2 regions of the Gemella sp. 27098_8_155 genome follow, and region 1 is predicted to be linked to the other one. Evidence: predicted binding sites of a transcription regulator. Region 1 holds the regulator's gene; the other holds the start of a gene.

Region 1 (17,036 bases):
GCTGAACGACTTTATCCTCGCCAGCAAATTCTAAATTGCCGAATGTTTTTTCCATGTTGGGAATCACAAATTTAAGTTCCATATTTTTACCTATCCTTTCTTTTTTATTGGCTGAATGAATGTTTGATGGTCTTAAAGAGTGGGGAACGACCTTTTGATTCTTGATTTTTTGTTTTCATAAGTTCACTTCCTTTCAAAATCGGGTAAAAAAATAGACACCTCATTTTTTGAAGTGTCTACCTATTAAATATTCAAATTTTATTGGAAGTATCTTTATATCTTCACTTTTCAAGGATAAATCGTCGTATCAAAGCTCATTCATAAGTAGTAAATTAGTAGTAAATTGAGTGGTTTTGACCTTGATAAAGTGTGATAAGTCCAGTTTTTATGCGGATAACTAGATTTTTATGCTATTTTTATCGCAAAAATAGTATAGAAAGGAAGAAGATGAAGAATTTAAAGTTTGATGGAACCCAGTTAAAATATATAGCTATAATTGCTATGACAATTGATCATTTAGCATGGCTATTATATCCAGGTTTAGTTAAAGAACCGATACCAGTAATTATGCACATAGTAGGACGTTTAACAGCACCGATTATGTGGTATTTTATTGCAGAAGGATGTTATTATACAAAAGATATTAAAAAATATTTCTTTAGGATTATGAGTTTTGCTGTTATCAGTCACTTTGCTTTTTGTTTCGGTTTAGGTATACCATTTGATATAACAACAGGAAGTATATTTAATAAAACTAGTGTCTTATTCCCATTGGCGATGTCGGTTGCATTAATCGCAATTTTTAGAAATGAGAAGATAAATAATACATTAAAGATTTTAGCAATTATTGTTTTCTGTTTATTAACGTTTGTAGCGGATTGGTCTTCAATAGCTCTAATGATGCCATTCTTTTTATATAATCATAGAGATAATAAAAAACAACAAATACTTGACTATGTTATCTGGATAAGTGTTTATGCAGCTATTTATATTATATTTATAGATGTATTTTATGGAGTACTACAGTTTTCAACTTTATTCTCTTTACCATTATTAATGAGATATGATGGCACTAGAGGAAAACATATTGGTTCTAAGTGGTTCTTCTACTACTATTATCCAATACATTTAGCTATTATAGGTATATTTAGAATAATATTATATGGAAATATTTCATTGGTACTTTAGAAATAGTATGGACTTAGCAAATCAAAAGAACATGGATAGGTTTAATACAACAAAAATCTAATATAGGGGTTCCTTATTAAGACAAAACTTAATAAGGAACTTTTTTACATATATTGTGATATTAATTTGTAGTAAAAAAGTGAAGGATATAATATAATTAGAATACTATAAATAATAAGTTTCGAAAGGATAAAATGAATAATAAAGAAGAAAAAGTTCAATGCCAAAAGTTATGGGCAAATAATAAATACTTAGTTCTAAGTCACTCAAGTAAAATATACTTAGAAATTAGAACGTATTTAAAGCAAGAAGAAGTATCACTGAGTAAAGTGAGTGAACTTATAAATCAAGCAATAAGTTTACCAGAAGATAAAGGACAAGTAACGAATGCACTTCATCATGTCTGGGGATATTTTAAAAAATTTGCAACAAAAGAAGAAAAAGATCATTTTTTTGAAATGATTGAAGAATATCATAATAATAAATATAAAAAAGAAGGTTTGATAAATGAAGTAAAATATCTTCTAAAGAAATATCCAAATAGATATTTGGAAGAATCTACTTTTATCAATGGAGGACAAGATGAGACTTTGGCATGAAGAACTAATATCAAAACTACCAAGGCAACAACTTTTAGGTCAACATAGAGAATGCTGCGCATTAAGAGGAAATGGTTGGGGTAAGAAACATGCAACGGTAGATTATGTATTTGAACATAAGCCATTTTTCCTTTTTAAGTATCATGAATTAATCATGCAGGAAATGAAGAATAGAGGATATAATGTTAGTAAAGAATGGCTAGATAAAAATTATAGAGGAAAAATTTGTGCTCCTCACAACGATCTAAAAGAGTATAAAATAAATAAGCCGATTTATAAAGAACACGATGCAGCATACTATGATGAGTGTATTGAGAATTTAGCTCAAAAGGATATTTTTATCTGGTAGTAATTAAGAAAAGATTGTTTTATTGACAATTAATAATAAAAGTAGTAATATTAATTTACTTGCAAACGCAAGTAAATTAAGAGGTGACAAATGAATAATGAAGAAGTAGTAAATAAATGGATAGCATTTCATAGTAATATGAAACAAATAAGTACTGAATTAGAAGATGCCTTATCAAAAGGAGAGCATCCAATAACTTTAAATGAATACTATAGCTTACATTACTTGAATGAAACCGAAGGAAATATATTAAGAATGACAGATTTAAGTACTAAGATTTCATTAAGTTTAAGTGCAACATCAAGAATGTTAGCTAAATTTGAGAATACGTGTGGTGTAATAGAAAGATTTTCTTCTGCTGAGGATAAGAGAGGTGTATGTATAAAATTAACACCTAAAGGAAAAAAGTACCTAGAAAATACTACAAGTATAGTTACAGATGTATTAAATAGAAATAGTGATAAAATATAAAATCAGAATTTATTATTTTGATTTTTATATTTTACTAATGTACTTGTTTGTGCAAGCAAATATTTTCAAATAAAAGTTAGGAGAATTAAAATGACAAAATTAACAAATCAACCAGTAAAAGATAGAGCAGAACATAATGCATATTTTCCATCAGACTATTCTTTGAGTATATATACAAGCCCTGTGACAAATTTTGATGGTTTTAAATTTGAAAACACATATAGTGGTGAAAAGAATAAAATTTTAATGATAGCGACAGATGAAAGATATTTACAAATGTCTAATGGAAAGTATTTTTCGACAGGTAATCACCCTGTAGAAACATTATTACCAATGTTACATATGGATGCTGCTGGATTTGAGATAGATATTGTTACTTTATCAGGAAACTCTGTAAAATTAGAGATGTGGGCAATGCCAGAAAAAGATGAAAATGTTATGAAGCTTTATAATAAATATATAGAAAAATTTGAGAATCCTCTTAAATTAGATAGAATTTTGGAGAATATTACTTCAGAAAATTCACCTTATTCAGGTGTTTTCATACCAGGTGGTCATGGTGCAATGATTAACTTGCCTGAAAGTAGAGAAGTAAAAGAGGTTCTTAAATGGGCAATTAAAGAGAATAAAAAAATCATAACACTTTGTCATGGTCCAGCTGCATTAATTTCAGGAAATATTGATGAATCAGAGTTCTTATTTAAAAATTATGAAATGACTGTTTTCCCAGATAGTATAGATGAGGGAGCAAACCAAGAAATTGGCTATATGCCAGGAAAATTAAAATGGTTATTAGCTGAAAAGCTAGAAAGTTTGGGTGCGAAAATAGTAAATGAAGCAATAAGCGGTCAGGTTCATATAGATAGAAACTTAATAACTGGAGACAGTCCTCTTGCAGCAAATCAACTAGGAATTGTAGCTGTAGATGAGTTGTTAAAAATGGTAAATAAATAGAGGTGATAATTATGAAAATTTCAATTTTAAATTTAGCTCCATTAAGACAGGGGCAGAATTTTAAAGATGCTATTGACGCAATGGTTAAATTAGCTAAAAAGGCTGATGAATTAGGATATGAAAGATATTGGATTGCAGAACATCATAATACTAAAAGTGTAGCAAGTAGTGCGACACAATTACTAATACAACGTACATTAGATAATACAAAAAATATTAGAGTAGGATCAGGTGGAGTAATGTTGCCTAATCATAGTCCGTATATAGTTGCTGAACAATATGGAACTTTAGAGACTCTTTATCCAGGAAGAGTTGATTTAGGTTTAGGTCGTGCTCCAGGTACTGATTATAACACTGCGCGAGCTATTAGAAGAAACACAAATAGAGAGATGGATTTTAAAAAAGAAGTCGTGGAGCTATCTGGGTATTTTAAAGATACAAGACCTGTTCATGCATATCCAGCTGCTGGGCTTGATGTTCCACTATACATACTAGGTTCAAGTACTGATAGTGCATATGTAGCTGCTGAGCTAGGATTACCTTATTCATTTGCATCGCATTTTGCTCCAGCTATGATGGAAAATGCAGTAACAATTTATAGACATTACTTTAAACCATCAGAAGTTTTAAGTGAGCCGTATGTAATTTTAGGTGCTAATGCAGTTGTTGCAGATACCGATGAAGAAGCAAAAAGATTATCAACAACTCAGATTCAATCATTTTTAAATATCATTACAAGTAATCCTCAAGGTATGGTTCCTCCAGTACAATCGGAAGAAGCGGTTTGGAAAAATTATATAGCTACAACTAAAGTGCCACATTTTGGGCCAATTGCATTTGAACATGATGAGATAGTTGATCATGAGAAAGCTGTCGTTGATCAGATGACAAAAATCTCATTTATTGGTAATAAGGAAACTGTGAAAAATCAAATTTTAGATTTGAAAAATAGGGTAGAGTTCGATGAATTAATGATAAATTCATATATTTATGACGAAAAAGCACAGCATCATTCATATGAACTATTAAAAGAGGTTATCGATGATATTAATGGATAGGTTATTGGTGAATTTAGAAATACTACTTCTTAATTGCTAAAATTTATAATTTCTTGAAAACTAAATTGATGACAAAAGTAGATAATTAGTGTATTATGAAATCAAATAAACTTAATAATAGTAAAAAAGAGGTAAATTATGGAAAAATATCTAATTAATGACGAATTTGTCAATGTAAAATCAAGAGTAGATGAATATTTAGAAAAAAATAACATTCACCAATTTTTAAATATAAACCAAGGGGAATATGCTAAAAATGTTGGTTTAGAATTAGAGGATATTCAATATGTAGTTTTTGGTAATCCAAAAGTAGGAACTTTACTAATGCAAGATGACTTATATCTAAGTTTTAACCTACCACTTAAATTATTACTTATTAAGAGAGATGATAAAACAGAAGTATTATATGAAAAACCTACTTCATGGTTAAAAGAAGAACATTCTGATAGAATAAAAGACATTTTACCAAAAATGGATAATTTGTATTTAGATATCATTAAGTATCTAGAAGTATAATTAAGAATTGTTTATTTTAGATAAGAAAATTAAATAAGGAGAATTATAGATAAAATTGATTTTCTATAATTCTTCTTTTTTATGTGAATATAAATCTAAAACTAGTTTTATCAATGGTTATTGAGAGTATTTTATGATAAACTGTTATTATTATACATAGGAGGTATGAAGAATGTTAAAAACAAATTTTTTAGATATAGAACTATCTAACCCATTAATGAATGCATCAGGGGTACACTGTATGACGACTAGGGAGTTAGATGAATTAGCGAATAGTGAAGCGGGGGCTTTTGTTACAAAAACTGCAACTCGTGATTATAGAGAAGGTAATCCTGAGCCTAGATATTATGATACTGCTTTAGGAAGTATAAATTCAATGGGGTTGCCAAATAATGGCTTAGATTACTATTTAGATTATGTTATTGAACGCCAAAGAGCAGGTGCAAAATTACAGTTTTTATCTGTAACAGGTATGAGTTATGATGAAAATATTGCTCTATTAAAAAAAATTCAAGAGAGTGAATATGAAGGTGTGACTGAATTTAATCTATCGTGCCCAAATGTACCAGGAAAGCCTCAGATTGCTTATGATTTTGAACTTACAGATAAATTATTGGCTGAGGTATTCACATTTTTTACAAAACCTATTGGGGTAAAACTACCTCCGTATTTCGATATTGCTCATTTTGATGAAATGGCTAAAATTCTTAATAAATATCCTCTTACATATGTGAATAGTGTAAATAGTGTAGGGAATGGTTTATATATTGATTTAGATAAAGAACAAGTAGTTATCAAACCTAAAGGTGGATTTGGTGGACTAGGAGGAGAATATATAAAACCAACTGCATTAGCTAATGTTCGTGCATTTAGGGAACGCTTGAATCCTAGTATAAAAATTATTGGAACTGGTGGAGTTATAAATGGTAAAGATGTATTTGAACATATTCTATGTGGTGCTGATTTAGTGCAAGTAGGAACAACTCTTCATAAGGAAGGAGTTTCAGTTTTTGCTAGACTAACTAAAGAGCTTCAAGAAGTGATGAAAGAAAAAGGGTACTCAAGTTTAGATGACTTTAGAGGTAAATTAAAGGTAATAGAATAAATAATTAGCATATATATAGTATAAATTTTAATTAACGATGAAGATGTAACAGAAAAAATAGATAACACTTGAAAATAATTTTGAAAATTGTTATTATATATTGTATAGACAAAATATAGCACATATAAAGGCAAGAATATGGCTTGCAAGTTTCTACCATCAGACCGTAAATTTGATGACTATGGGCATTCTTATTATAATATTATTGGAGTTGGCCCAAAAATCCTAGATTTTAAAAAAGTTTACAAGAAAACTCATAGACGCAGTGGTTTATTGATATCTAAAATCGCTTTATAAAAGCTCTTTAGATATCTAATAAACTGTGCGGGGGTGACTCGACAAAATCGATTTCCCCGAAATCACGATTTTTGAGTCACTCCCATTTATTTGTAGTAGAATTTTAAATCGCCTATAAGTAATTATAGGCGATTTTTTGTATTTATATAGTTATATTTGTCAAAAAATAATATATAACTAAGGAGATAAGAATTTTGAAAACTTTTATTTTAAGTTTACAACATGTACTAGCAATGTATGCAGGAGCAGTTATTGTTCCGATAATTGTGGCTGGTGGATTAGGTCTTTCAGCAGAACAAACAACTTATTTAGTGTCAGTTGATATTTTCATGTGTGGGGTGGCTACATTTCTACAAGTTTATAAAGGTAAATTTACAGGTATTGGTTTACCTGTTGTTCTTGGATGTACTTTTACTGCAGTAGCACCGATGATAGCTATAGGTAATAGTTCTGGATTACCAACTATGTATGGAGCTATTTTCGTTTCTGGGTTGGTTGTTGTATTAATAGCACCGTTTTTTGCGAAGGTGGCTAAATTATTCCCTCCTGTTGTTACAGGAAGTGTAGTAACGATTATTGGTATTACTTTAGTGCCTGTTGCGATGAATTATATTGCAGGAGGAGAAGGATCAAAAGATTTCGGGAATCCAAAAAATATTTTACTAGCATGTATTACTTTAGCAATTATTTTAGTAATATATAAATTTACTACTGGATTTATCCAATCAATTGCTATTCTTCTAGGATTAGTATCTGGTACAGTTATTGCTAGTTTTATGGGATTGGTGAGTTTATCAGAAGTATCACAAGCGGGTTGGTTCCAACATCCAACACCATTTAAATTTACTGGTTTTGAATTTAATATGAGTGCTATTTTAACATTTGTTATAGTGGGGATTGTTAGTATGATTGAATCAACTGGTGTATATTATGCCCTAGGAAATATTTGTAATCAAGAAGTTAAAGAACCTGATTTACGAAGAGGTTACTTAGCTGAAGGTTTAGCTGTAATGATAGGTTCATTAGTAAATGCATTCCCGTATACAACTTATTCTCAAAATGTAGGTCTTGTGCAAATTTCAGGTGTGAAAAGTAAAAAAGTGATGTATGTAATGGTACTTTTACTACTAGTTTTTGGATCTATTCCAAAAATCGGAGCTTTAGCTACAATTGTACCTCAACCAGTATTGGGAGGAGCGATGATTAGTATGTTTGGTATGGTTCTAGCATATGGAGTTAAGATGTTAGGTAATACAGACTTTGCTAAACAGGAAAATCTTATGATAATAGCTTGTTCAGTGGGATTAGGACTGGGTGTCACTACAGTACCAACAGCATTTGCACAATTACCAAGTTTTGTTCGTATGTTTACTGATAGTGGTATAGTACTAGGAACAATAGTTGCTATTATAATGAATTTAATATTTAATAGAAGATCAAAAATTAATAAATAATTAGTTAACTGTAGATTATGATTTAGATACAGAAACTTATTAGAATTTAAAATGAGAATGACTTTATAATATCGATTAAGACAATATTTCGATTTTATAAAAACGTTCTCTTTTTTTATGTGTTTAGGCTTAAAAATCAATGTTTTTTGTGTACAAAATATTGTAGATGTAGTATAATTTAATAAAGGTCAATTTTAGTCAATAAAGGAGGTGCCCTTATGAATAATAATATGACAGATATTCTTGAACAATATATTATGAACTTATTTAATGAGGCAACAGAGGATCATATAATTATTAAAAGAAGTAATGTCGCACAAAAATTTGACTGTGTACCATCCCAATTAAATTATGTAATAAAAACGAGATTTACTCCGGAGCATGGATTTATTATAGAAAGTAAACGTGGTGGGGGAGGATTTATTAGAATTACTAAAATAACCCTTCACAAAAATAAAGATTACATAGACTATTTAATTGAGACAATAGATAATGAAATTTTAGAGGTAGATGAAGCTATGAGAATAGCTAAAATTCTACTTGAAAAAGAATACATAGATAAATTTGATTACAATCATTTTATAGATAGCGTAGAGATTATTACAGAAGTGCATAATCAGTTTTTAGAGCATATTGATGAAAATAGTGCTGAAGAGATGATTTCTAAAACAAAAGCGAATTTAAAAGATTTAACAATAAGATTTTTAACAAATATAAAATATAATAAGAGAGGATAAGGTTATGTACATAAGATTTAATGAAACGGCCCTTATGGTGCTAACGACAGCAAAAGAAGAAGCTAATGATTTTGGTGTTAAGGCCGTAGGAACTGAACACTTACTATTAGCTATGTTGAGTATGAATAATACATTGTCATGTAAAACACTTAATAAATATGGTGTTTATTATGATGACTTCAGAAAAAACGTAGTAGACTTTTATGAAGCAGAATTAGAAGGTACTGATTTTTATCGTAATGTTTTAATGAAGATAGATTATACAAATGGAGCTGTTAGAACTATAGAAAAAAGTCAACAATTTGCAGATGATACATCTAGTTTTGTAGTTACAAGCGAGCACTTACTATTATCTTTACTTAATGAGAAAACAGGGACTGCGGTTCGTTTATTAACTGATAAGTTAGGAGTTAATGTTGATGCATTAATTACGGAACTATTTGAATTATTAAAACAAAGCCAAGGATTACTGTCTAAATTATTTGATGGATTTAAAAAATTAGAAGCACCAGAAGATAGTTCAGCAAAAACTAAAACTTTAAATTCATTAGCTAAAGATTTAACTAAAGATGCATTTAATAACAAATTAGATCCGGTTTTAGCACGTGATAAAGAAATTACTCGTATGATAGAGATTTTAAATAGACGTACTAAGAATAATCCGGTATTGATTGGAGAACCTGGAGTTGGGAAAACAGCTATTGTTGAAGGTTTAGCAGAAAGAATAGTATCTCAAAATGTTCCGAGTAATTTATTAGGTAAGAGAGTTATGGTTCTAGATATGGGAACTTTACTTGCAGGTACTAAGTATCGTGGTGAATTTGAAGAAAGATTAAAAAATATCATTACTGAAATAGAAGATGCAGGAGATATTATTTTATTTATCGATGAAATTCATACGATAATTGGAGCTGGAGGGACTGAAGGTAGTGCCGATGCATCAAACATCCTAAAACCAGCATTATCACGTGGTTTAATTCAATGTATAGGAGCTACAACTACTGAAGAATATAGAAAATATTTTGAAAAAGATGCAGCTTTAGAACGTAGATTCCAACCGATTAAAGTTGAAGAACCAAATACAGAAGATTCAATTAAAATTCTTGAAGGATTACGTCATAAATATGAAGAACATCATAATGTGGAAATTTTAGATGAAGCTTTAGATGCAGCGGTTAAGTTAAGTACAACATATATTACTGATAGATGTTTACCAGATAAAGCAATTGACCTTATCGATGAAGCTTGTTCTAAAGTTAAATTAAGATTTTATAAATCTCCAGAAAAATTAAAAGAATATGAAGATGAATTAAGTCGTTTAAATAAAGAAAAAGATAGAGCTGTAATTAATCAAGAATTCGAAATAGCAGCTAAAAAACGTGATGAAGTTAACCAAGTAATTAGTAAAATTGAACAATTTAAAATTTCTTGGCAAGACAGTTTATCAAAAGATAAAATTAAAATTAGTGCTGAGCATGTAGCTGAAGTTCTTGCTGCTTGGACTGGTGTACCTGTTACTAAATTAACAGAAACAGAAAGTGAAAGACTTTTAAAACTAGAAGAAATTTTACACAAACGAGTTATTGGACAAGATGAAGCTGTAGTAAGTCTAGCAAAAGCAGTTAGAAGAGCGAGAAGTGGGTTCAAAGCACCGAATAGACCGATAGGAAGTTTTATTTTCTTAGGCCCTACAGGGGTAGGGAAAACAGAACTTGCGAAAAGTTTATCTGAAGCATTGTTTAGTTCAGAAGATAATATGATACGTATTGATATGAGTGAGTATATGGAACCACACTCAATTAGTAGACTTGTGGGAGCTCCTCCAGGTTATGTGGGATATGAGGAAGCAGGACAACTATCAGAACAAGTTCGTCAAAAACCATATTCTGTAGTACTATTTGATGAAATTGAAAAAGCTCACCCATCGATCTTTAATATTCTATTACAAGTGTTGGATGACGGACGTTTAACAGATGCTTCAGGTCGCGTAGTAGATTTCAAAAATACTATCATTATCATGACTTCAAATGTTGGAGTAAGTGAACTAAATGATCAAAAATTCGTAGGATTTGGTGGAAGTGAATCAATTAAAAATGATTACAAAAATGTTCAGAATACTATGATGGAAGCATTGAAAAAACAATATCGTCCAGAATTCTTAAATAGAATAGATGATATTATTGTCTTCAAAACTCTTGAAAAAGAAGAATTAGAAAAAATTTCTGAGTTATTAATTGATGGATTATCTAAGAGATTAGCAGATAGAGATATTACTATTAAACTTACGAAAAAAGCCATGGCTAAAATCGTTGAAGACGGTAGTATAAAAGAATACGGAGCACGTCCATTAAAACGTAGTATTCAAAAAAATATTGAAGACTTATTAAGTGAAGAACTATTAAGAAATCCTGAATTAACTGGAACTATTAATATTGATTATAAAAATGATAATTTTGTTGTAAAGAAAACTAAGAGGTAATTATGGCAAGGGTAAATGTTAAATACGAATGTAATGCCTGTGGTTACCAAAGCTTAAAATATATGGGAAGATGTCCTAATTGTAAAAAATGGGCATCTATGGAAGAAGTAGTTGAAGCAAAAAAGGCTACTAAACATACAGAATTTGAAGTTAAAATAAATGATACAGAACGTGTAGAAGCTGGGAAACTAAAATCAGTTTCTACACAGGATGTTCCACGAACACTTACAGATAGCGGTGAATTAAATAGGGTTTTAGGTGGAGGAGTTGTAGGAGGATCATTAGTCCTTTTAGGTGGAGATCCAGGTATCGGTAAATCTACATTGCTTCTTCAGATATCAGCATATTTAGCCAAAGAACACGATGTTCTTTATGTAACAGGTGAGGAGTCTGTGAGACAGGTTAAAATAAGAGCTGATAGGTTAAAAAATAACACGGATGAACTGTTTGTTTATGCGCAAACTGATTTAAATTTAATTTATCAAGTTGTAAAAAAAATAAAACCACAGTTTTTAGTCATTGACTCAATTCAAACAATTTATAACCCTAACCTAGAAAATTCTCCAGGAAGTATTACTCAAGTTAGAGAATGTACACAACAACTTATGAAGATTGCTAAGAGTTTAAATATAGCAATATTTATAGTAGGGCATGTTACTAAAGAAGGAACTATTGCAGGACCACGTATGCTTGAACACATGGTTGATACAGTGTTATATTTTGAAGGAGAAGGGCAACATAGTTACAGAATTCTTAGAGCAGTAAAAAATCGTTTTGGATCTACTAATGAAATTGGTATTTTTGAAATGAAACATAGTGGACTAGAGGATTTAGCAAACCCTTCTCAGATGTTTCTTGAGGAACGAAGCAAAAATCTTGCAGGGGCAACAATTATAAGTACAATGGAAGGTAGCCGACCACTTCTTGTAGAAATTCAATCATTAACAACACCAACTGCTTTTAATAACCCAAGAAGAATTTCTACTGGATTAGAGTATAATAAATTAATTCTATTAATGGCTGTTCTTGAGAAGAAAGCAGGGTATCTACTTCAACAACAAGATGTTTATGTTAAGGTATCAGGTGGAGTCAAGATTGATGATCCTGCAGTAGACTTAGGTGTGGTTATGGCTGTTGCTTCAAGTTTTAAAGATATTGCGGTTAATATGAATGATTGTTTCATTGGTGAGGTTGGATTAACTGGAGAAGTGAGAAGAGTAAGTAGAATTGAACAAAGAATCAATGAGGCTAAAAAACATGGATTTAAACGTGTTATAGTGCCAATCGGTAATATGAAAAATTCTGATTTTCCAGATGGGATTGAAATAATACCGGTAAAAGATATTAGAGAATGTTTAGACATAGCTTTTAGCAATGTTTTTTAAATAAATAATTATAGGTGAGTAGAGATTTAGTATATTTATTTCTCTATTCATCTATTAGTATAAAAAAACTTAAATTATTTTGAATTTAATTATGTTAATTTTAAGTAGAATGTAGTAGAATAGTTAGAAGAGATGTTTTATATCTCTCTATCATACAATATAAAATTATTAGAGAATAATTAATAATTTTAAATTACAATTAAATATTTAAAGGAGTGATTTTCATGTTGAAAAAAGTTTTAATTACAATTTCCTTTTTTCTAGGAATAACTGTTGGAACACTAACAACTAGTGCATTGATTTATTATAATATATTTACTTCAATGAGTGAGACGATGTTAAGAATCATTGTTACAATTGGAACTACAGTATTTTTTGTATTAATGTCTTTATTATTTTCAGATAGATTTGTAGCAATGTTAAAAAGAATCGAAGATCGTCTTACTAGAACACCAATACAAAAAATTGTTTTCACGACAATAGGATTAATTCTTGGATTACTGTTAGCTAGTTTACTTTCATCAGGAGTAGATGTTATAGCTGGTGTGGGAATAATGGGTAGAATTATTTCGGCTGTGATTTATATTGTTTTTGGATACTTAGGATTAGTACTTGGATATAGACGTGAAGGTGAATTTTTAAATATACTTACAGCGTTTAAATTTGGATCTAAACCAAAAGAAAAAGAAACTAAAGTGAAAACTAAGAAAGTAGTAGCTAAAGTTGTTGATACAAGTGCCTTAATAGATTCACGAGTTCAAGATGTTGCTAGAACTGGGTTTTTAGAAGGGAAAATTATAGTTCCTGAATTTGTATTAAAAGAATTACAATTAATTTCAGATTCGGAAGATCCATTAAAACGTGCAAAAGGTCGATTAGGGTTAGATTGTGTTGAGCACCTTCAAAAAATGAAAGAAATTGATCTTGAGATTGATAATAAATACAATTATAACGAGCATAAAGGTGTAGATAATCTACTAATTGACTATGCTTTAAAATATAAATGTGCTATTATAACAACTGATTATAACCTTAATAAACTTGCTACTTTACAATCTATTAAGGTTTTAAATGTTAATGATTTAAGTAATGCTGTAAAACCTATGTTAACTACAGGCGAAAAATTAGAAGTTCAGGTTCTAAGAGAAGGTAAGGAAAATAATCAAGGTGTAGCATATACTGAAGACGGTACAATGATTGTTGTTGAAAATGGTAAACGTGCCGTAGGTAAAACTGTTGAAGTTGAAGTGCAAAGTGTACTACAAACATCTTCAGGAAGAATAATATTCACAAGAATTGTTTAATAAATTTGCTTTTTTTGAAAAAATGTGTTAATATAAATTGTATTGTATTAACGAATGATTATTTTAGGAGGAGAGTATGCACACTTTTTTAATGACAATAGCAATAGTGAGCAGTATTCTGTTAATTGTAGTAGTTTTATTACAAGAAAGTAAATCTGGAGGTTTATCTGGATTAACTGGTGGAGCAGAAGAACTGTTTGGAAAACAAAAAGTAAGAGGTGCTGAATTAGTTTTACAAAGAATTACAATAGTACTAGGACTAATATTTTTTATAACACTAGTGTGTCTTACTTGGTTAAAATTATAGACTAAACAATGATAAACCTAAAATGTAATTTCATTTTAGGTTTATTTTTATAGAAATAATTATATGTTGTATAATCTAAAAAAGGAGGATTATATGTTAGAAAAAATTGAAAAAATATTCAAAGAAGATAAAGTTTTAAGTATTGAAGATTTAAAAGAAAAATTAAATATTGATTCAGCAAAAGAATTTGTTGAGTTAGTTAAGAATGTTGGAAAGTTAGAAAGAAAATTAGTGATAACTCAATTACCTAATGAGAAATTTCTTTATATCAAAGAGGCCTTAGAAGTAGAAGGGGTAATTAGATTACATCAAAAAGGCTTTGCATTTGTTTATTCGGCTGATTTAGGAATAGAAGTCTATGTACCTAAAGGATTTACTCAAAGTGCCATGACTGGTGATGTTGTTTTAGTTAAAGTTGATAGTGTATATAAAGATGATCGTAATCTAGAAGGTATTGTTCAAAAAGTACTAGAAAGAAATACTAAGTATACAGTTGGAACATTAACTAATGGAAAATTTTTCTCTTTTGTAAAAAGTGATGATAAAAATATTGTAAAATATATAAAAATAACTAATGCGAAGAACTTCAATTTAGTTGATGGAACTAAGGTGTTGGTTGAAATTACTGATTACTCTAAGGTCAGCTTTGAAGATCATAAAGGGATAATAATCAAGTCAATAGGTCACAAAGATGATCCAGGAGTTGATATTCTTTCAGTGATATATAAACATAATGTCCCGAATGAATTTCCAAAGGAAGTAGTTGAACAAACTGAAGAAATTAGCGAAGAGATTAAACTTGAAGATAAATATATAGATTGTACAAATGAAATGGTAGTTACAATTGATGGAGATGATGCAAAAGACTTAGATGATGCCGTTTCGGTAGTTAAAACTAAAAAAGGTTATAGATTGAAAGTTTTTATAGCCGATGTCAGTAGATATGTTACGGAAGATAGTCCATTAGATAAAGAAGCTGCCAATAGAGGATGTAGTGTTTATTTAGCAGATAGAGTTGTACCAATGCTACCGAGAAAATTATCTAATAATATTTGTTCGTTAAACCCACATGTAATGAGGTATACCATTTGTTGTGATATTGATTTTAATTCCAAAGGTTATCCTGAGAGTTATGATATCTATCCAGCGGTAATAAAATCTAAAGGTCGATTAACTTATAAAAAGGTTAATGAAGTCTATGCAGAAAATAAAGAAGTTATAGAAGAATACAAAGACTATGTGCCGATGTTAAATATAGCGCTAGAATTATCCAAAAAAATTCGTAAAAATAGAGAAAATAGAGGTGCAATTGATTTTGATAAACCGGAATCAAAAGTTGTTGTAGATGAGAATGGTGAAGTACTAGATATAGTGTTGAGAGAAAGAGGTATATCAGAACGCCTTATTGAAGATTTTATGTTAAGTGCAAATAAAGTTATTGGAGAGCATTTCTTTTGGATGCAAGTACCATTCATTTATCGTATTCATGAAGAGCCAAAAGTTGAAAAACTTAGACAATTTTTTGATATTGCGGCTAGTCTAGGATATAGAACAAAAGGGAAAATTGACGAAATTGAACCTTATATTCTTGCCAATATGCTTAGAAAATTCAAGGGTGAAGTGGTAGAGCCGATGCTTTCTACAATTTTACTAAGAACTATGAATCAAGCTAGATATTCTACAAATAATATTGGACACTTTGCATTAGCTACAAAATATTATACTCATTTTACATCGCCAATAAGACGATATCCTGACTTATTGGTACATAGAATGATAAGAACTTATTTATTCAATGGAGACGTATCAGATAAAACTATTGATAGATTCATAACAAAACTACCAGAATTGGCAGAAAGTTCTTCAGAATATGAAAAACGAGCTGTAGATTGTGAACGTGAAGTTGACAGAATGAAAAAGTGTGAGTATATGCTTAAATATCAAGAACAGACGTTCAGAGGAATTATTTCTAGTGTTACTAACTTTGGAGTATTTATAACGTTAGAGAGAAGTAATATTGAAGGTTTAGTTCATATTAAAGCTATGAATGATGATTATTATACGTATGATCAAAAAAATATGATATTAATTGGAAGAAGAAAGAAAAAAGTATACCGACTTGGAGATGAGGTCATTGTTAAAGTCGCAAATGTTGATTTAGAAAATCAGGAGATAGATTTTAAAATATTAAAACATAAATCAATAATAAGTAATAAGTAGAGGAAGATATTATGAATAAAGAAATTAAAGTAATAGCTCAGAATAAAAAAGCAAATCATGATTATTTCATAGAAGAAACATATGAGGCAGGTTTAGTTTTAACTGGTACAGAAATAAAATCAATCCGCCGTGGAAGAATTAATTTAAAGGATTCTTATTGCCAAACAAGATTAGGTGAAATGTTTGTTTATAATATGCATATTTCTCATTTTGAAGAGGGAAATAGATTTAATCATGAACCATTAAGAGTAAGAAAATTATTACTAAAGAAAAAACAGATAGCTTCATTAACTAATATTCAAAATGAAATAGGAATGAGTATTGTTCCACTGAAACTTTATATTAAAAATGGCTATGCTAAGCTATTAATAGGGGTTGCTAAAGGTAAAAAGAATTATGATAAACGTCATGTACTGAAGCAAAAAGAAGCAAATAAAGAAATTAATAGAGTATTAAAAGACAAACAAAAATATTAAAAAACTACGTATTATTTTATAAAAAATATAGAGAAACATATTGTGATAAAGTTTATTACAATATGTTTTTTTATTATATGAAGTATAAAATAATAGAAGAATATTACTTTATGATATGGATTCTAATAATTAATATT
Region 2 (17,036 bases), on a different contig from region 1:
TAAAAAAAGTACAAAATGAAAAATAGTGTAATAGCCTAGTGAAATTAACTTCTGAATTAAAAGAATTATAAAATAAAATAAGTAGTATGTTGAAATGAAAATTTGGGAGTTAAAATGATGAATATTTTAAAAAGAGATTTTCCAGATAATCAGATAATTATTGCTTCTATCTTTGAATATGATTTCGATAAAATTAATAAAATTGAATTGATAGATGGATTATTTGATTATGAAATCATAAAAGAATAATAAAATAATGAGGAGAGGAAGTTTTAGGTTATGTACGATGAGTTAAAGGTATCCAAGGAAGAACTAAGAGATTTTTTTGAGTGGATAGAAGATATCTTGAAGTCGGAAAGTAATGAACAAGAAACAGACGATAGTAAAGTAGATAATAAGAAGGAAAATAAAATTAATATGTAGAGTTTATAAGAAAAGAATTCTAAGTAGAAGAATCATACTTGGAATTCTTCTTTTAGTATAAGGTTTTATATTTCAGTAAATTAATATATAATTTAATATGTAATTTCTTATTACTAAAAATAGAGTATCAATACATTTTAAAAAAGTTATATTAAATTAAAAATAAACGCTATAAAAACATTATCTATAATTTTATGATATAATAAAGTGTTAATAAAATTTAAAAGGAGTAGTTATACATGACAAATTCTGTAAGTTCTACAAAATATAATGTTGCCGCTTTTTTTAGTGGAGTAGGTGGAATTGAATTAGGTTTTGAAAAAACTAATAAGTTCAGAGTGGTGTATGCCAATGAAATAGATAAAAATGCTAGAATAACATATAAATTAAATTTTCCTGATGTTTTTCTGGATCCTAGAGATATTCATGAAGTAAAACCAGAAGAAATAAAGGAAGAAAAGTTAGATGTTATTGTGGGGGGATTCCCGTGTCAAGCATTTAGTATAGCAGGTTATAGAAAAGGGTTTGAAGATGAAAGAGGTGATTTGTTTTTCGAATTATTAAGAATAATAAAAAATAAGAAACCTAGAGCTATTTTCTTAGAAAATGTAAAAAACATGGTTACTCATGACCATGGTAATACTTTTAAAGTTATAAAAGAAGCTTTAACTGAAAATAACTATTATATAAAATGGAAAGTATTAAATGGTAAAGATTATGGAAATGTACCTCAAAATAGAGAACGTATTTATATAGTTGGTTTTTTAGAGAAAGAATCATTTGATAAATTTGAATTTCCAAAAGAGATTAAGTTGGAAACAAAGTTGTCAGATATTATTGATTTTGATATAAAAGAAAAAGAAATATATTATTATAGAGATGGGAAACAACCATTTTATGATAAATTAAAAGATGAAATAACTAGTCAGAACACTGTATATCAATGGAGAAGACAGTATGTTAGAGAAAATAAAAGTGGAGTAGTTCCTGCACTAACAGCTAATATGGGAACTGGTGGTCACAACGTCCCGTTAATATGTACCTCATCAGGAGAAATAAGAAAATTAACTCCAAAAGAAACTTTTAATGCTCAAGGATATCCTAAAGATTATAAATTACCTGAGGATGTTTCTAATGGTCAGCTGTATAAACAAGCTGGGAATAGTGTAGTAGTACCAGTGATTACTAGAATTGCTGAAAATATTTCTTTAGCATTAGATGGAGTATTCATACAAAAAAATGAAACGAAAATGTCCTCTAGATACTCTATAATATATACAAAAATGCAAAGTCGTTTTGAAGGTGAATCATACGTTAAAGAAGTAGTTGAAACCCTTGAACAAGCAAAGAATTGTATAAAAAATTATGATAAAAAATTACCTACTTTAACTAGTGAAGAATATCTGAGATTAGTAAAGAAAGGTGGAAGCTTAGAATTTTATAGCATAGTAGAGATTTAATAAATAAAGGGATAAATCATGTGGTTTAAATTAAATAAAGAAGATAAACAGAATTACAAACTATTAATAACAAACTTTGCGAGCTTAAGTGAAGCTTTTTCTCAAAAAAAGGAAGATGAAGAAAGTGAAGATTTTGTGGCACCTATTATTAATTCTAAATTTCAAGAAACAGTATTTCAAAAATCATTTAATGCATTTGGTGAAGATATATCAAATACATCATTTGATGCTTCTATAATTTTAGATGAAAAAAATAAATACTTAGTAGGAATAAAATCATTTGGGATTTCTTCTGGAGATCAAAAAATAGCTCAATTTAAAAGTGATAGTCAATCAAGAGGTTGGATAGATAAATTCAACACTATTAGAGACAATTCGCAAAATGCAAAAACAAAAGAAGAAAATGATAATATAAATAATAATTACTATTATGAATTAGCTAAAGAAATATCATTACTTAGAAACAAGCGTATTGCTTCTTCGAAAGAGCAATTAAAAGGATTTGTATATGATGATGTGACTGTTAAATCAGTCTATCATGTTTTAATGCCATCAAAAAAAGGAGAAAATCCTAAAATTTATGTTGGAGAAATTGATTATTTGCCAATCGATATAGAAAATATTGAAATAGAAGGGGCTACGTCATTAAAAACTCCTACAAACTTCAAATTTAATGATGGGAAACACTTTTATAAATATACGTCAGCAGATAGTCAATTATATATGAATTTTAAAAATAAAGACATAATATTGGAAGAATGGGAATTAGAATATGTAAAAGACCCGTTTTATATATTTGAAAATCTACATTTACTTTCTAGAAAATTTGAAAAAAATAAGATTTTACAAACAGTATCGTGGATGATACCTAATAAAGATGGAAAAGTAGAGGAAAGTTCAGGTTTTAATGCATTTGATGGCTCAAGTAAGATTGGGAAAAGTACTAGAGAAAAGAGAATAAAAAAAGTAGAAAAATATCTTAGAGACAATTTTAGTATTGAGGACAGTAATGTTATAATTGATTTATTAAAAAAAATATTGATTGAAAATAATAAAACGGCAGAGAAGAAAGAACTAAGATTCAATCTAATAAATTATATTAAAAATCTAAATGATGACTATTTAACATATGAAATTGAAAAAATGGTGTATAGACCTGTAGGAGAAGTGTATATTCCCATACCAGATTCTAAAAATTTCCATAAGAATTTTCCAGATTTTTTTGCTAAGGATGCAGGGAAATTAGAAGAAGGTAAATCTTCATTAGCGTTGTCAAAGGAAAATAGAACATTTAAACTTAAATTTATTTCTTCTGGAAACGTAATAGATGCATATATCAACCAAGACTCAGGGAAGGCTATTCAATCAATCGATAGACAAGATATTTTGGGTGAGTGGTTGTTAAGAGGAGTATTCCAATTAGAAGAAAGAGAATTACTTACTTCAGAACGATTAGCTGAGTTACATATAAATGCAATAAGATTTATAAAGTATGTAGATACAGATGAAATTGGGATTGAGTTTATTTGGATAGACGAAAAAAATCCGCCAGAAGATGCAATAGGGTGGGTTTCAAAAAATAAAATATCAAATATTGAAAAAATAAAAACTAACAGAAAATTAAACAAAAATATATCTAGAAAAGTTGCTGCTCCACGAGAAGATAGTGATTATTCTTATTAAGTATTTTGTGTTATTAAATTCAAAATTAAAGTTATAGATTTTTAATATACAATTAAAATAATAAAAATGAATGGAGTAGAGTATTATGAAATTAAAAAAATTATTAATAGTATTAATAGCGTCTAGTTTATTAATAAGTGGATGTTCAACAATGAAGGAAGAGAAGAAAGAAAATCCCGTTAGAAATGAAACCAACAATGGGAAGGTTAATTCATCTAGTAGGGATGGTGAATATACATTTAAAGACGGAAAAGTAATAATGAGGGATATTGATTTAAGAATTACTAAATATAAAATAATTCCTGTTGGTGCTGAAGGTAATGAATATGGTGATACTCCGGTAATTGCATTTTGGTATGATACAACAAATAAGAGTGATAAAGATACAATTTCACCTACAGTTGCTTGGTTAGCCGCTTTTCCAAACGATGCAGTTCAAGATATTGATAAAAATAAATTGAATAGACTTCAAGTAGCAGCTCATCCAGATAGAAAATTAGTGAAGGATCAGTCTGCTATTATTAAGAAAGGTGGAACTGTTTCAGGAGCTATAGCCTATAAACTTGCTGATTTGTCTACACCAGTTAAACTTACTGCATATAAAGGCGTAGATCGAATTGAACTAGGTAGCCAAGAATTTGCTGTGAAATAAAATAAATTTTATTCGGATTGACCTTATATCAGTCCGAATTTTTTGACGAATTTATAATCTTTTATACCTATTTCAACCCCAACCATTAATTATTTTTAATTATTTCTCCAATATGAAATTATTTCCTAAAATACTGGTATTAACGTATTTGTAATACGTTTTCAATTTGGCAAAATTCATTTTGCCTACTTTGATATTGTTCGTTGACTAGGCAGAATGTATAATGAGTTCATAAGATAAAAGTAAAAAACAAAAGGAGATTTATACTTATGAGCGAAAATAAAAGTAGTTTAAAAGTTTTAGTTCAAAAAGTCGGTACTGCTCTTTCAAGTATGGTAATGCCTAACATTGGAGCATTCATAGCTTGGGGATTAATTACTGCATTATTTATACCAACAGGATGGCTGCCAAACGCAAAACTTGCGGCATTAGTTGCACCAATGATATTCTTCCTGTTACCACTATTAATTTCTTATTCAGCTGGTAAAAACGTTCATGATGAACGTGGAGGAGTGGTAGCGGCGATTGCTACTATGGGTGTTATTGTTGGAACAGTGACAATTACAGAAAAAGGTTTAGGTGGAACACCAATGTTCCTAGGAGCTATGGTTATGGGACCTATCGCAGCTCACCTAATGAAAAAATTTGACAAAGCAGTTCAACCAAAAATTAAAACTGGATTAGAGATGTTAGTAAATAACTTCTCAGCTGGTATTCTTGGATTTATCTTAGCTATTTTAGGATTCTTTGGAATTGGACCTATTGTTAAAGTTATTACAAATGCACTTAGTGCTGGTGTAGATGTGATTATTAATGCGCATTTATTACCACTTGCTAACGTGTTTATCGAACCAGCAAAAATCTTATTCTTAAACAATGCGATTAACCACGGTATATTAACACCAATCGCAACTGAACAAGCATTAAATACTGGTAAATCAGTTCTATACTTATTAGAAGCTAACCCAGGTGTTGGATTAGGTATCTTACTAGCTTACATGTTCTTCGGAAAAGGTTCTGCTAAAGCTTCTGCTCCAGGGGCAGCAATCATCCACTTCATCGGTGGTATCCACGAAATCTACTTCCCTTACATTTTAATGAAACCTGCATTAATCTTCGCAGCTATGGCAGGTGGAGTAAGTGGTACAGCAACATTCCAATTATTAGGTGCAGGTCTTCGTGCTCCAGCATCACCAGGTAGTATTTTAGCAGTACTTGCTCAAACAGCAACTGGAAGTTACTTTGCTGTAGTTGCTGGTGTAGTAGTATCTACTTTAGTAACATTCGTAATCGCAAGTATTATTTTAAAACGTGATAAAGGTGATGGAGATTTAGAATCAGCTCAAAGCAAAGTAAGCAACATGAAAGCTGAATCAAAAGGTCAAGACGTAGCAGCTGATACTGCAAGTGAAACTTCTTATGCTGATGTTAAAAGAATCATCTTCGCTTGTGATGCAGGAATGGGAAGTTCAGCGATGGGTGCTTCTATCCTACGTAACAAAGTGAAAAAAGCTGGACTTGATTATGAAGTAACAAATGTAGCGATTAGAAATCTAAATGAGGAAAGTGGATTATTAATCGTAACTCAAAACGAATTAACGCCAAGAGCGAAACAAATGAATGGAAAAGCTCTACACGTATCTGTAGATAATTTCCTAAACAGTCCAAAATACGATGAAATCGTTGAGAATTTGCAAAAATAGAAAAATAACTATATAATATTTTGTAAATAGAGACGGTAGTGTTCATGACTTCTTCTTAGATAAGGCGATATGCATTACTAAGAGGGAGTCATATTTTTATTATGAAAGAAAGTTTTGGATATTTTTGAATGGAGGTCATATGTTTAACGAACGTGAAAAACTAATATTACAAGTTTTGTTGAAAAATACTGATGAAGCACTTAGTATAAAAGAGATAGCTAAGGCTACAAAAATAAAAGAAAGAACACTTTATAGAGAGATTAAAAACTTAGAGAGTTCATTAGATCAACTTGGAATTGATTTAACGAAAGAAAAGTCTAAGTATGTACTAAAAGGTGATTTATCTGAGCTGGATTCTTCGCTATTTGAAGCTAGTTTTGAAGATTATGCATATTCAACAGAAACTAGATTAAATTTAATATTATGCTTTTTAATTTTAAGTGAAGATACTTCGATTAAAGATATTTCTGAAAAACTGATGTTAAGTTATAATACTGTTGCAACTGCAATAGGTACTATAGAAAAGATTTTATCTGATTACAAGTTGACATTGATTAGAAAAAAAGGACAGGGTATTGAAATAGAAGGTAGTGAGGTAGATCGAAGAGTACTTCTTATTTCATTGCTATGTAATGAGATTAGTGATGAGGAATTTTTCACTAGATTAAATGATCGTAGTATTTTATCAAGTAATCCATTCATTAAATTCTTGAACTTTGATTTTTTAAAAAAGGTATTTTATGAAAATAAACATCTTGATGTGTTTAAAATATATACTGATTCAAGTATTAAGAAAATCCTTATAAGTTTAAATGTAGTTTTTCTTCGAATGTCTTATCCAACTGATATTAAAGAAAATATTACGAAACAAGAATATGATAGTATAAAATCACTACTAACCGCTTCTAAAGATATAATTGACTTCGATATTACAGATGATATAATCCAATTCCTTGTCAAAATATTAAAAACATGTCGTTTAATCGAACAACTTTCATATTTAAATGATAAGTATTCATATACTCTAGTATATAAGATTAGTCTGTTGATAAAATATGTATCTGAAAAAATGAATGTGGATTTTACACAAGATACGAATCTTTCTAGCGGTCTTATCGCTCATGTTGAATCTGCGATAAAAAGACATCAGATGAACCTAACAGAGGAGAATGATGAATTACAAGATTTTGTATTGAAAAATTATAATGAGCTATATCTTGTAATTAAATCAGAACTGTTAGTTGTTTTTGATGAAATAATGTTTAATTCTACGGAGTTAAGTTATATCGTTATACATTTTGCTTCTAGTTATGAACAAATTTATAGAAAGAATTTTATTCGTGCTCTTGTAATATGCGCTAGTGGAATAGGAAGTTCAAAAATTTTAGGTAGTCAGATTAGAAAAAATATTCCTGAAATAAAAAATCTAGAATATACAATTCCTAGTAAGGTAACTAAACCTTTAGTAAACAATTATGACGTAGTTATATCTACAATCGAACTGGAACAAGATGTCGATTACTTATTAATCCCGACTATACTAAAAGAAAAAGATATAAACTTAATTCGCGAAAAAATATTATCTAGTAGAAGTTTCAAAAGAAATAATACTGTTAAAAGAGAGAATATTGTCAATATTGATAAGTTTAGCAGTGCGTGTCGAATTATTTTGAAAAACACTGAGTATGTTGAAACAGACAGCCAAGCCAACTATGAAGGAATATTAAAAGGTATTTTAACTGATTCGACACTGAATATCACTAATAAAAATGAAGTCTTAGATAGTTTGTTAGAAAGACATAATAAAAGTTCTGTAGTTATTCCTAATACGAACATAGCTCTTTTCCATACGTTAAATAATGATATCGAAGAACCGTTTGTTATTATTAGTTCATTAAATGATCGTATCGTTATGAAGGATTCAATGGAAAGTGATCAGATTATTGATAATTTTATAGTGATGGTCAGTCAAAATCAACAAGAATTTACAGATTTGCTTAGTCAAATTAGTATTGCGATATTAGATGATGAGGTATTTACTAAAGCTCTAGCTAGTAAGAATAAAGACTTTATCCTTACAAAGATTGAACTAATCTTGAAAAATTATATTTTACAGTTATAGTTATAATAGCGATTTGGAAATTAATTTCAGGTCGCTATTTTGTTATAAATGAAGTTCATATATAGCGATATTTTAAAGTGATTTACTGCTGAATTAATTTTTTTTCAGTATTTATAACTCTATTTTGGCAAAAAGTGTTTTGCCGACTTTGATATTGTTTAGAAGGATAACTAAAGGTATAATTAACTTATAAGAAACAGAACAAGAAAACTCGAAGGAGAAATGAAGATGAATTTAACAAAAAAAGATATTAGGTTAGGGCAAGAAATTAGTAATAAAGAAGAAGCGATTAGAAAAGCAGGAGAAATCTTAGTAGAAAATGGATATGTAGATAGTGATTACATCCCTGCGATGTTAGAAAGAGAAGAAATCGTATCAACTTACATGGGGAACTTTATTGCGATTCCTCATGGAACAGATGAAGCAAAAAAATCAATTAAAAGCACAGGAATTTCTATTATTCAAATTCCAGGTGGGGTTTCATTTGCTAAACCTGAAGATACAGAAGACAAGATGGTATTCGTAGTATTCGGTATAGCTGGTAAAGACGGTGAGCATTTAGAATTATTATCAAAAATAGCAATCTTCTGTTCAGAACAAGAAAATGTTATAAAATTAGTAAACGCTGCTACTGAAGAAGAAGTTATTACTTTATTATCAGAAGTTGAATAATTAAAAATAAAATTAGTAAGAAGGTATTACAATGAAAAATTTACATTTTGGTGCAGGAAATATCGGACGTGGATTCATAGGAGAATTATTAAATAAATCTGGATATCACATTACTTTTGTAGATATTAATAAAGATGTGGTTAATGATTTAAAACGCCGTGATACATACACTATTAGAATATTAGATGAAAATATCGAAGAAGTTGAACTTAATAACTTTGATGCTTTAAACATTGCTGAAGAAAAAGAACAACTTTATACAGCAATAGGTGAAGTAGAATTAATTACTACTTCTATAGGTCCGAATGTTCTGCCTATCATAGCTAAAGACATCGCAGAAGGATTAAAATTAAAAGTAGAGAATAATAATACTAAATTATTAGATATTATCGCTTGTGAAAATATGATTTCTGGATCTGAATTTTTAAAAACAGAAGTATTTAAACACCTTTCAGAACAAGAACAAGAGTTTGTTAATAAATATGTAGGATTCCCAAATTCGGCAGTAGATAGAATCGTACCAGCTCAAAAACATGATGATGTTCTTCTAGTTGAAGTGGAGAAATTCTGTGAATGGGTTATAGAAGCGGATAAAATTAAAGTAGAAAGTAATAGAAATATTGAACAAGTACACTACGTAGAAGATCTTAATCCATTTATTGAAAGAAAACTATTTACGGTAAATACAGGGCATGCAGCACTAAGCTATATTGCGAATTACTTAGGTATTGAGTTAGTCTCAGATGGTGCTAAACATGCTGACGTAAGAAAAGATTTCATTGCTGTATTAGAAGAAACTAGTGCATTACTTGAGAAAAAATGGGGATTCGATAAAGCAGAGATGGAAGCTTATAGAAATAAAACAATCAAACGCTTTGAAAATCCTCGTATTGTAGATAATGTTTCTAGAATTTGTCGTACTCCTATAAGAAAATTAGGGTATAATGAAAGATTTATTAAACCTATTAGAGAGGCAGAAGAATTAGGATTATCAAATAGTGCTTTATTAAAAGCTTGTTCATATATTCTTACATTTAAATCTGAAGAAGATGAACAATCTGTAAAACTTGAACAACTAATTAAAGAAAAAGGTGTTATTGAAGCTTTAAGTGAAGTAACAGAATTGACGGACACAGCCTTATTAAATAAAATTAAAGAAGGTTATGAAAAATTAGTTTAATAATACATACAAGTATCTCTATAGTAAAATTATGGCATGACGTGTATACATAAGAATGAAATAGTATGTATTATTAGAAATTTATATATAAAATAATAATCGAAAGTCTTTGGAATTATTGATTCTAAAGACTTTTCGCATTGTTTTAGAAAAAATAAAAATATACGTTGTAGCTATTGACATTACTACTAAAGATGGTATCATTGTAGCATGAGTTAATAATAGATTATAAAATGAAAATTTGGTGATGATAGAAAAAAGGGAATAAGCTCTTTTAAGAATTAATAGGAATTTTTTATGAAGTATCTAGTATTAATAAAACGTTAGAGAACTATTAAATATCGTTAGAATCCGATGTTTAAAGAGAAATGAAGAGAATTATATTATATATGTATAAAGAAATGTTACAGGAGAGAAATTAATGAAATACAGAAAAGAGAAGTTTGTCATCGATGATAAAGAATGTATTGGATATATAACTGATGGTGCAAAATACTTATTAATTCAACCTGTTGATGAACATGACATAGAAGTATTGGATAATGAAGTAGCAGAAATTCAAAAAAATACAGAAAAACAATTCTCACTTATTGCTTTTAAAATAGAGGATTGGAATAATGAACTTTCTCCTTGGGAAGCACCTCCAGCATTTGGAAATAAATCTTTCGGTTCTGGTACTAAAGATACTTTAGAATTTATTGAAAGTAGATTAATACCAATGGTTAAAGAAAAATATAATCTAGATGATGAAATTATATTTATTCTAGGTGGTTATTCTTTAGCAGGTTTATTTAGTCTTTGGAGTGCGTATAAGTCAAATACATTTTCAGGTATTGTGGCGGCTTCTCCGTCTGTTTGGTTTAATGGTTGGGAAGAATTTATGAATAATAATACGCCATTAAGTAACACTATTTATCTAAGCCTAGGTGATACTGAAGAGAAGACGAAAAATAAAGTAATGTCTAAAGTAGGAGATAATATTAGAAATCAGGAACAACTATTAAAAAATGATAATATAAATACAATATTAGAATGGAATAAAGGTGGTCATTTCAGTAATTCAGATTTACGTGTAGCTAAAGCATTTATATGGTGTATTGAAAATGTTTAATTAGAAATATTAATTAATTTTAAAATAAAAAAGAAAGAATAGATTGTAAATGAGTAGATAGATTTTAATAAAGCTTATTTTCTTTCATTCTATTCTTTTTCACGTTATAATTAAGTTACTATTACTAGAAATTTTCGGAGGTAACATATGAATGAAGTAATTAAAACGATGCTAGATCATCGTACGACTCGTAGTTTTGTAAAAGGAAACGAACTTCCTAAAGAACACCTTGAGCAAATCATCGCTAGTTCTAAACAAGGTTCTAGTTGGATGAATGGTCAACACTATAGTATTATCGTAACTACAGGTGAGACTAAACAACAAATCGCTGATTTAATTCGTGATAAAGCACCTGGTAATGCTGCTCATATTGAAAATTCAGCTGCGTTCTTACTATATTGTTTAGATTATACTAACATCAAACTAGCGTTTGAAATTGAAGGTGTAGAGTTTGATATTTCTAATCAATATGAACCACTACTTATCGGTACTTTAGATGTTGGTATTGCGATGCAAAATGCCGCTTTAGCTGCTGAGTCTTTAGGATACGGAATTGTCTATTGCGGTGGAGTAAGAGGTTTTGGAGATAGGATTTCTGAATTACTAAATATTCCAAAAAATGCTCTGTTCCTATGTGGACTAAGTATCGGCGTTAAAGATGAAGAGTTATCTACGGAAAAAGTTAAACCTAGATTACCAGAAGAGGCTAATGTAGGATACAATGAATTTCCTAAATCAAACGTAGAAGTATTAAAAGAATACCGTCAAACTATGGTAGAGTTTGCTGAAGCACGTGAGACAAAAACATGGACTAAGAAATTCGCTGACTTCTATGCACAACCTTCAGGAATAGAAAAAGTAACTAAAGAACTATTAGAAAAAAATGGTTTTGTTAGTGAGAAGGAATAATAAGGTTAATTATAAAGGAAAGTATGTAAATGAACATATTTAAATTCTTTAAAAGATTTATTAAACAACCTGAAAACATAGTTGTTGATTTTAGAAAAATTACATCAACAGAAGATATTAGTAATATGAATGAATTTATTGCTGTGGATCTTGAGACTACAGGATTAAGTTCATATGAAGATAAAATATTGGAAATAGGTGCTGCTCATTTTAAAGACGGTAAGATAATTAATAAGTTTAACATGCTTATAAATCCTAAAATTCCAATTTCTGCAAAAATCACTAGTATAAATGGCATTACTAATGAAATGGTAAAGAATGAACTATGTGAGTATGAAGTTATCAAATCTTTTTATGATTTTGTTAAGATTCCTACTAGCAGGGGAGTAATTTTTTGTGCACACAATGCTAAGTTTGATTTTGGATTTCTAGAGAATGCTTTTAATAGAAATAAAATAAGTTTAAGTTTGAAGTATATGGATACTTTACAATTAGCAAAATTATATATAGAAGATATAAAAAATTATAAGCAAAGTACTTTGGAAGAATATTTCAATATTAGTAATGAAAAATCACATAGAGCTCTTACCGATGCAATGGCATGTGGTGAAATATTTATAAGTTTGATTGAATTATATAGATTAAAACGTAAAGATGGTCCAATAAATTATAGAAAAAAGAAAAATATACCAACAGATGAAGATTTACAAGTTTGTGCCCATATTCTATATGTCCTTAAAAGTAATGGAATAGACATTGGAACTATATCATTTTTTAGAAATAGTTCAAATTATGTTGATATTAGAGTTAATGGTGTAAATTTCTTAAGGTTTAAAATTTCCAAAAAAGGTAAATATATTATATGTGATAAGAGTAAAATAGATTTTAATGAGTATGTTAATGAAGATTGCACTGAAACGGAAGGTGGAATTAATTATGTTAGAATATTCTTTTCGAATTCTATGTTATTAGATAGATTGTCTGCTTATATTTTTGATTCTTATAATGAAGGAATAGAGAGATGGAATAGTATTTTAGAGTATGGTTTGGATGATGATTTTGAGGAATATTTAGTTAACTCCACAAGTATTGATGAAGTGAAAATGAATGAATTACTTCTTGAAGCAAAGGAAATTGATGATACTGTTGAGGTTAAAACAAAAGAAAAGTTTAAAATTAATCAAGTAGTATTAACGAAAAAAGCTGAAAGAATTCCATTAACTGAAATAGGGAATATTGACGATTGGGATAGAGGGTTTGATGAAGGATTTCCGTTTTATCTAGAAGGTGAAGATGAAAGAAAAGCAGGAAATTTAAAAGAGTCTATAAAATTATTTGATATAGCAAGGGAAAAAGGTTATAGTGCACCTGCATTATATCGCTCTTATGCTATGGCGTACAGAAAAATTAAAGACTACGAAAATGAAATACTTATCCTACAAGAAGGTATAGAAAGAGATGAAAGACATAGAGATTCATTAGAAGGAAGATTAAATAAAGCTATTGAATTACTATATAAAAAACAAAATTCTAAGAAATAAAATTTAAAGTGAAACATTGGTAATACTATGATATTACTGATGTTTTTCTTTTTTAAATTTTTTTCAAAAAAACTATTGTCAAAAAAAGTCAAACATGTTATAATTAATTTAAGGTCAAAGAAGGTCAAAAAGATAAAACTTAAATATATCCCATAAAACCTTTTAGTTTATTAAATATTTAGTTGTATCTTTTGAGGACAGTATCTTTATTATATTAGAGATACTGGTTAACTAATAAAAGCACCTTTTGATCTAATAATTTAATCAAAGGAGATTTACAATGGATATTAATAGTTTTACTAATAGTGTGAAAGAAATCTTAGCGAAATCTTCCGAATTTGCAACAGATAAAAAAAGTCAAAGTATTACGAGTGAGATGTTCTTAAAAGCGGCTCTTACTGGTAGTAATTTATATAGTGATATATTAGGAAGAGTAAATGTTGATAAGGTAAATTTAACTCATGAGTTAGATAACGAGATTGCAAAAGTAAATAGTGTAGAAGGAGACAATATCAATTACGCTAGTTACCTAAGTAATGATTTGAATGCTTTATTAATAGAAGCTAATAAATATAAAGAGAAATATGAAGATAAATTTATTTCGTGTGAACATATTGTTCTTGCGAGTTATTTGAAAAATAGTATAGTAAAAAAATATATCGATAAGGTGACAACGTTAAAAGATTTAGTAGCTGTTATCGATAATATCAGAGGAGGTAAAAAAGTTATGAACGAAAATCCAGAAAACAACTACGAAGTTTTAGAAAAATATGGTCGTGATCTTGTAGAGGCTGCACGTAGTGGTAAAATTGATCCTGTAATAGGACGTGATGAAGAAATAAGAAATGTAATTAGAATTTTATCAAGAAAAACAAAAAATAATCCAGTGTTGATAGGGGAACCTGGGGTAGGTAAAACTGCGATTGTTGAGGCACTGGCTCAACGTATTGTGCGCGGTGATGTACCTGAAAGTCTTAAAGACAAAACTGTATTCGAACTTGACCTTACTAGTTTAGTAGCAGGAGCTAAATATCGTGGTGAGTTCGAAGAACGACTAAAAGCTGTATTAAAAGAAGTTAAAGAACAAGATGGAAAAATAATTCTATTTATCGATGAAATTCATATGCTTGTTGGTGCAGGTAAAACTGATGGAGCAATGGATGCTGGTAATATCTTAAAACCAATGCTTGCTCGTGGTGAACTTCACTGTATCGGTGCTACAACTCTTAATGAATATCGTCAATATATCGAAAAAGACTCTGCATTAGAACGTCGTTTCCAAAAAGTTCTTGTTAAAGAACCAACAGTAGAAGACACAATTTCAATTCTACGTGGTCTTAAAGAAAGATTCGAAGTATACCACGGTGTGAAAATCTCTGACCGTGCTATTGTAGAAGCTGCAGAATTATCTAACAGATATATTACTGATAGATTCTTACCGGACAAAGCTATCGATTTAATCGACCAAGCTTGTGCTACTATTAAAACTGAAAACTCTTCTAACCCAGCTGAATTGGATACAATCAATCGTAAAGTTATGCAACTAGAAATAGAAGAAAAAGCCTTAAGTAGTGAAGATGACGAAGTATCACAACGTCGTTTAGAAAACTTAAAAGAAGAGTTGGCTAACCTAAAAGAAGAACAAAATAAACTTCAACTTCAAGTTGATAGTGAAAAAGAAAAATTATCAGCTGTTAAAAATCTTCGTGAAAAAATCGACAGAGTTAAAGTTGAATTAGAGCAAGCTCAAAACAGCTATAACTTAGAAAAAGCTTCTGAGTTACAATATTCTACTTTACCAAAATTAACTCAAGAGTTAGAAGAATTAGAAGAAAAATCTAAACATGAAGAATATAAACTTCTAAAACAAGAAGTTACTGAAGATGAAATTGGATTTATCGTAAGTCAAATGACTGGTATTCCTGTAACTCGTCTAGTAGAAACTGAAAAAGAAAAATTATTACATCTTGCTGATACAATTCATGAAAAAGTAATAGGTCAAGATGAAGCTGTAGAGAGTGTAACTAACGCAATCTTACGTTCTCGTGCTGGTATCGCTGATCCGAATAGACCAATCGGTAGCTTCCTATTCTTAGGTCCTACAGGGGTAGGTAAAACTGAGCTTGCTAAAGCATTAGCTCTTAACTTATTCGATGATGAACGTAATATCGTGCGTATCGACATGAGTGAATACATGGAAAAACACTCAGTTAGCCGTTTAATCGGAGCACCTCCAGGATACATCGGATATGAAGAAGGTGGTCAACTTACTGAAAGTGTAAGACGTAATCCTTACAGCATTATCTTAATGGACGAAATCGAAAAAGCTCACCCAGATGTGTTCAATATCTTACTACAATTATTAGACGAAGGTACACTTACTGATTCTAAAGGTGTAGTAGTAGATTTTAAAAATACAATTATTATCATGACTTCTAACATTGGTTCATTAGAACTATTAGAAGAAGTTAAAGACGGTGTAATTTCTGAAGAAACTCGTAAAAATGTTACTAACCAACTTTACGGATACTTCAAACCAGAAATCCTTAACCGTATGGATGATATAATTATCTTTAAACCATTAACTGAAGATAATATTAAAGGAATTGCTAATAAACTTCTTGATGAATTAGTAAGACGTGTTGCAAGTAGAAATATTGAATTAACATATGATGAAAAAGTTTCTGCTTGGGTGGCAACAGCAGGATTCGATATAAAATTCGGTGCTCGTCCACTTAAACGATTCATCCAAAGTCAAATCGAAAATAAACTTTCAGTTGAATTAATCCGCCATGGTATCGAAGATGGAATGGAAATCCACTTAGACTATGTAGATGATCAATTGAAAATTGATATTAAATAGATTGTCTAATAAATTTAGGGCTGGAAAATTATTCCCAGCCCTAAATTTTGTATATATAGTATGTTAGTCACAATTTCCAGAAGACCATATATAGCCTAAATTATAATGATAGAATTTAAATTTAGTGTAAAAGTAAGAAGAGGAATTTATAAAACAAATCAAAAAAAACGTGCCAATAAAATCTTAAAAAGTATGGTTAGAAAACATTCAGTCTTCTAATTATGAAATACTCGTCATATAAATCTACCAAAGAATTGATTGATTATAAAATTCCCCGATACTTTGTAGTTGATTTATACTGTTTAATACTTTACCATTGATCATATGAACGTACATATTCTGAAATCAAGTCTTCTCCCCAACCTAATACAATTTCTTCTGAAAATAGTTCAATTTTTTGGTTAAATTCAGAATACAATACTCCATTTTCCTTATAGAATATACGGAATGATTTCGCTATTTTATTTTTAGAATAAATATGATATTTAATTTCCACATTACAATACTTTTCGTTATCTTTTGCTGAATGATAATCGATGTAAATATAAATTCTATCAAATTTTTGTTCATAAAGAGAATGTTCGATATCATTTTCCACATTTATTGAAGTATAATCTACTCCATTTTTTGATTTATTTTTATATTCGGATAATATCGTAGAAATTAACTCTAAGTTATATTCATCGTTTAACTTTTCTAATGCTTTGACAAAGGTTG

Evidence for each region. The regulator CtsR, encoded in region 1, represses protease genes until heat stress. The targets are predictions, from matches to a motif close to ATGGTCAATAAAGGTCAAACA.
Region 2: clpB (ATP-dependent chaperone ClpB) is a predicted target of CtsR. The motif match lies at 13,567-13,587, and genes of this name have one in related genera.

The regions. Positions count from the first base shown of each region.
Region 1 covers NZ_JAPWCA010000009.1:8,686-25,721, forward strand. The annotation lists gene O5Y44_RS05140 (YdcP family protein) at 1-82, opposite strand, end outside; gene O5Y44_RS05145 (TraX family protein) at 448-1,188, shown strand; gene O5Y44_RS05150 (YbgA family protein) at 1,383-1,787, shown strand; gene O5Y44_RS05155 (TIGR02328 family protein) at 1,771-2,136, shown strand; gene O5Y44_RS05160 (MarR family winged helix-turn-helix transcriptional regulator) at 2,227-2,607, shown strand; gene hchA (glyoxalase III HchA) at 2,698-3,561, shown strand; gene O5Y44_RS05170 (LLM class flavin-dependent oxidoreductase) at 3,573-4,619, shown strand; gene O5Y44_RS05175 (DUF302 domain-containing protein) at 4,758-5,135, shown strand; gene O5Y44_RS05180 (dihydroorotate oxidase) at 5,308-6,240, shown strand; purine riboswitch at 6,341-6,442, shown strand; gene O5Y44_RS05185 (nucleobase:cation symporter-2 family protein) at 6,732-7,991, shown strand; gene O5Y44_RS05190 (CtsR family transcriptional regulator) at 8,210-8,728, shown strand; gene O5Y44_RS05195 (ATP-dependent Clp protease ATP-binding subunit) at 8,733-11,207, shown strand; gene radA (DNA repair protein RadA) at 11,210-12,592, shown strand; gene O5Y44_RS05205 (PIN/TRAM domain-containing protein) at 12,817-13,896, shown strand; gene secG (preprotein translocase subunit SecG) at 13,973-14,203, shown strand; gene rnr (ribonuclease R) at 14,297-16,423, shown strand; gene smpB (SsrA-binding protein SmpB) at 16,435-16,899, shown strand.
Region 2 covers NZ_JAPWCA010000005.1:111,930-128,965, forward strand. The annotation lists gene O5Y44_RS03790 (DUF4391 domain-containing protein) at 1-26, shown strand, start outside; gene O5Y44_RS03795 (hypothetical protein) at 115-249, shown strand; gene O5Y44_RS03800 (hypothetical protein) at 280-423, shown strand; gene O5Y44_RS03805 (DNA cytosine methyltransferase) at 663-1,883, shown strand; gene O5Y44_RS03810 (hypothetical protein) at 1,902-3,566, shown strand; gene O5Y44_RS03815 (DUF5067 domain-containing protein) at 3,652-4,218, shown strand; gene O5Y44_RS03820 (PTS mannitol transporter subunit IIBC) at 4,488-5,921, shown strand; gene O5Y44_RS03825 (BglG family transcription antiterminator) at 6,061-8,043, shown strand; gene O5Y44_RS03830 (PTS mannitol transporter subunit IIA) at 8,272-8,715, shown strand; gene O5Y44_RS03835 (mannitol-1-phosphate 5-dehydrogenase) at 8,747-9,895, shown strand; gene O5Y44_RS03840 (alpha/beta hydrolase) at 10,317-11,006, shown strand; gene O5Y44_RS03845 (nitroreductase family protein) at 11,154-11,915, shown strand; gene O5Y44_RS03850 (3'-5' exonuclease) at 11,945-13,456, shown strand; gene clpB (ATP-dependent chaperone ClpB) at 13,737-16,319, shown strand; gene O5Y44_RS03860 (protein kinase domain-containing protein) at 16,630-17,036, opposite strand, start outside.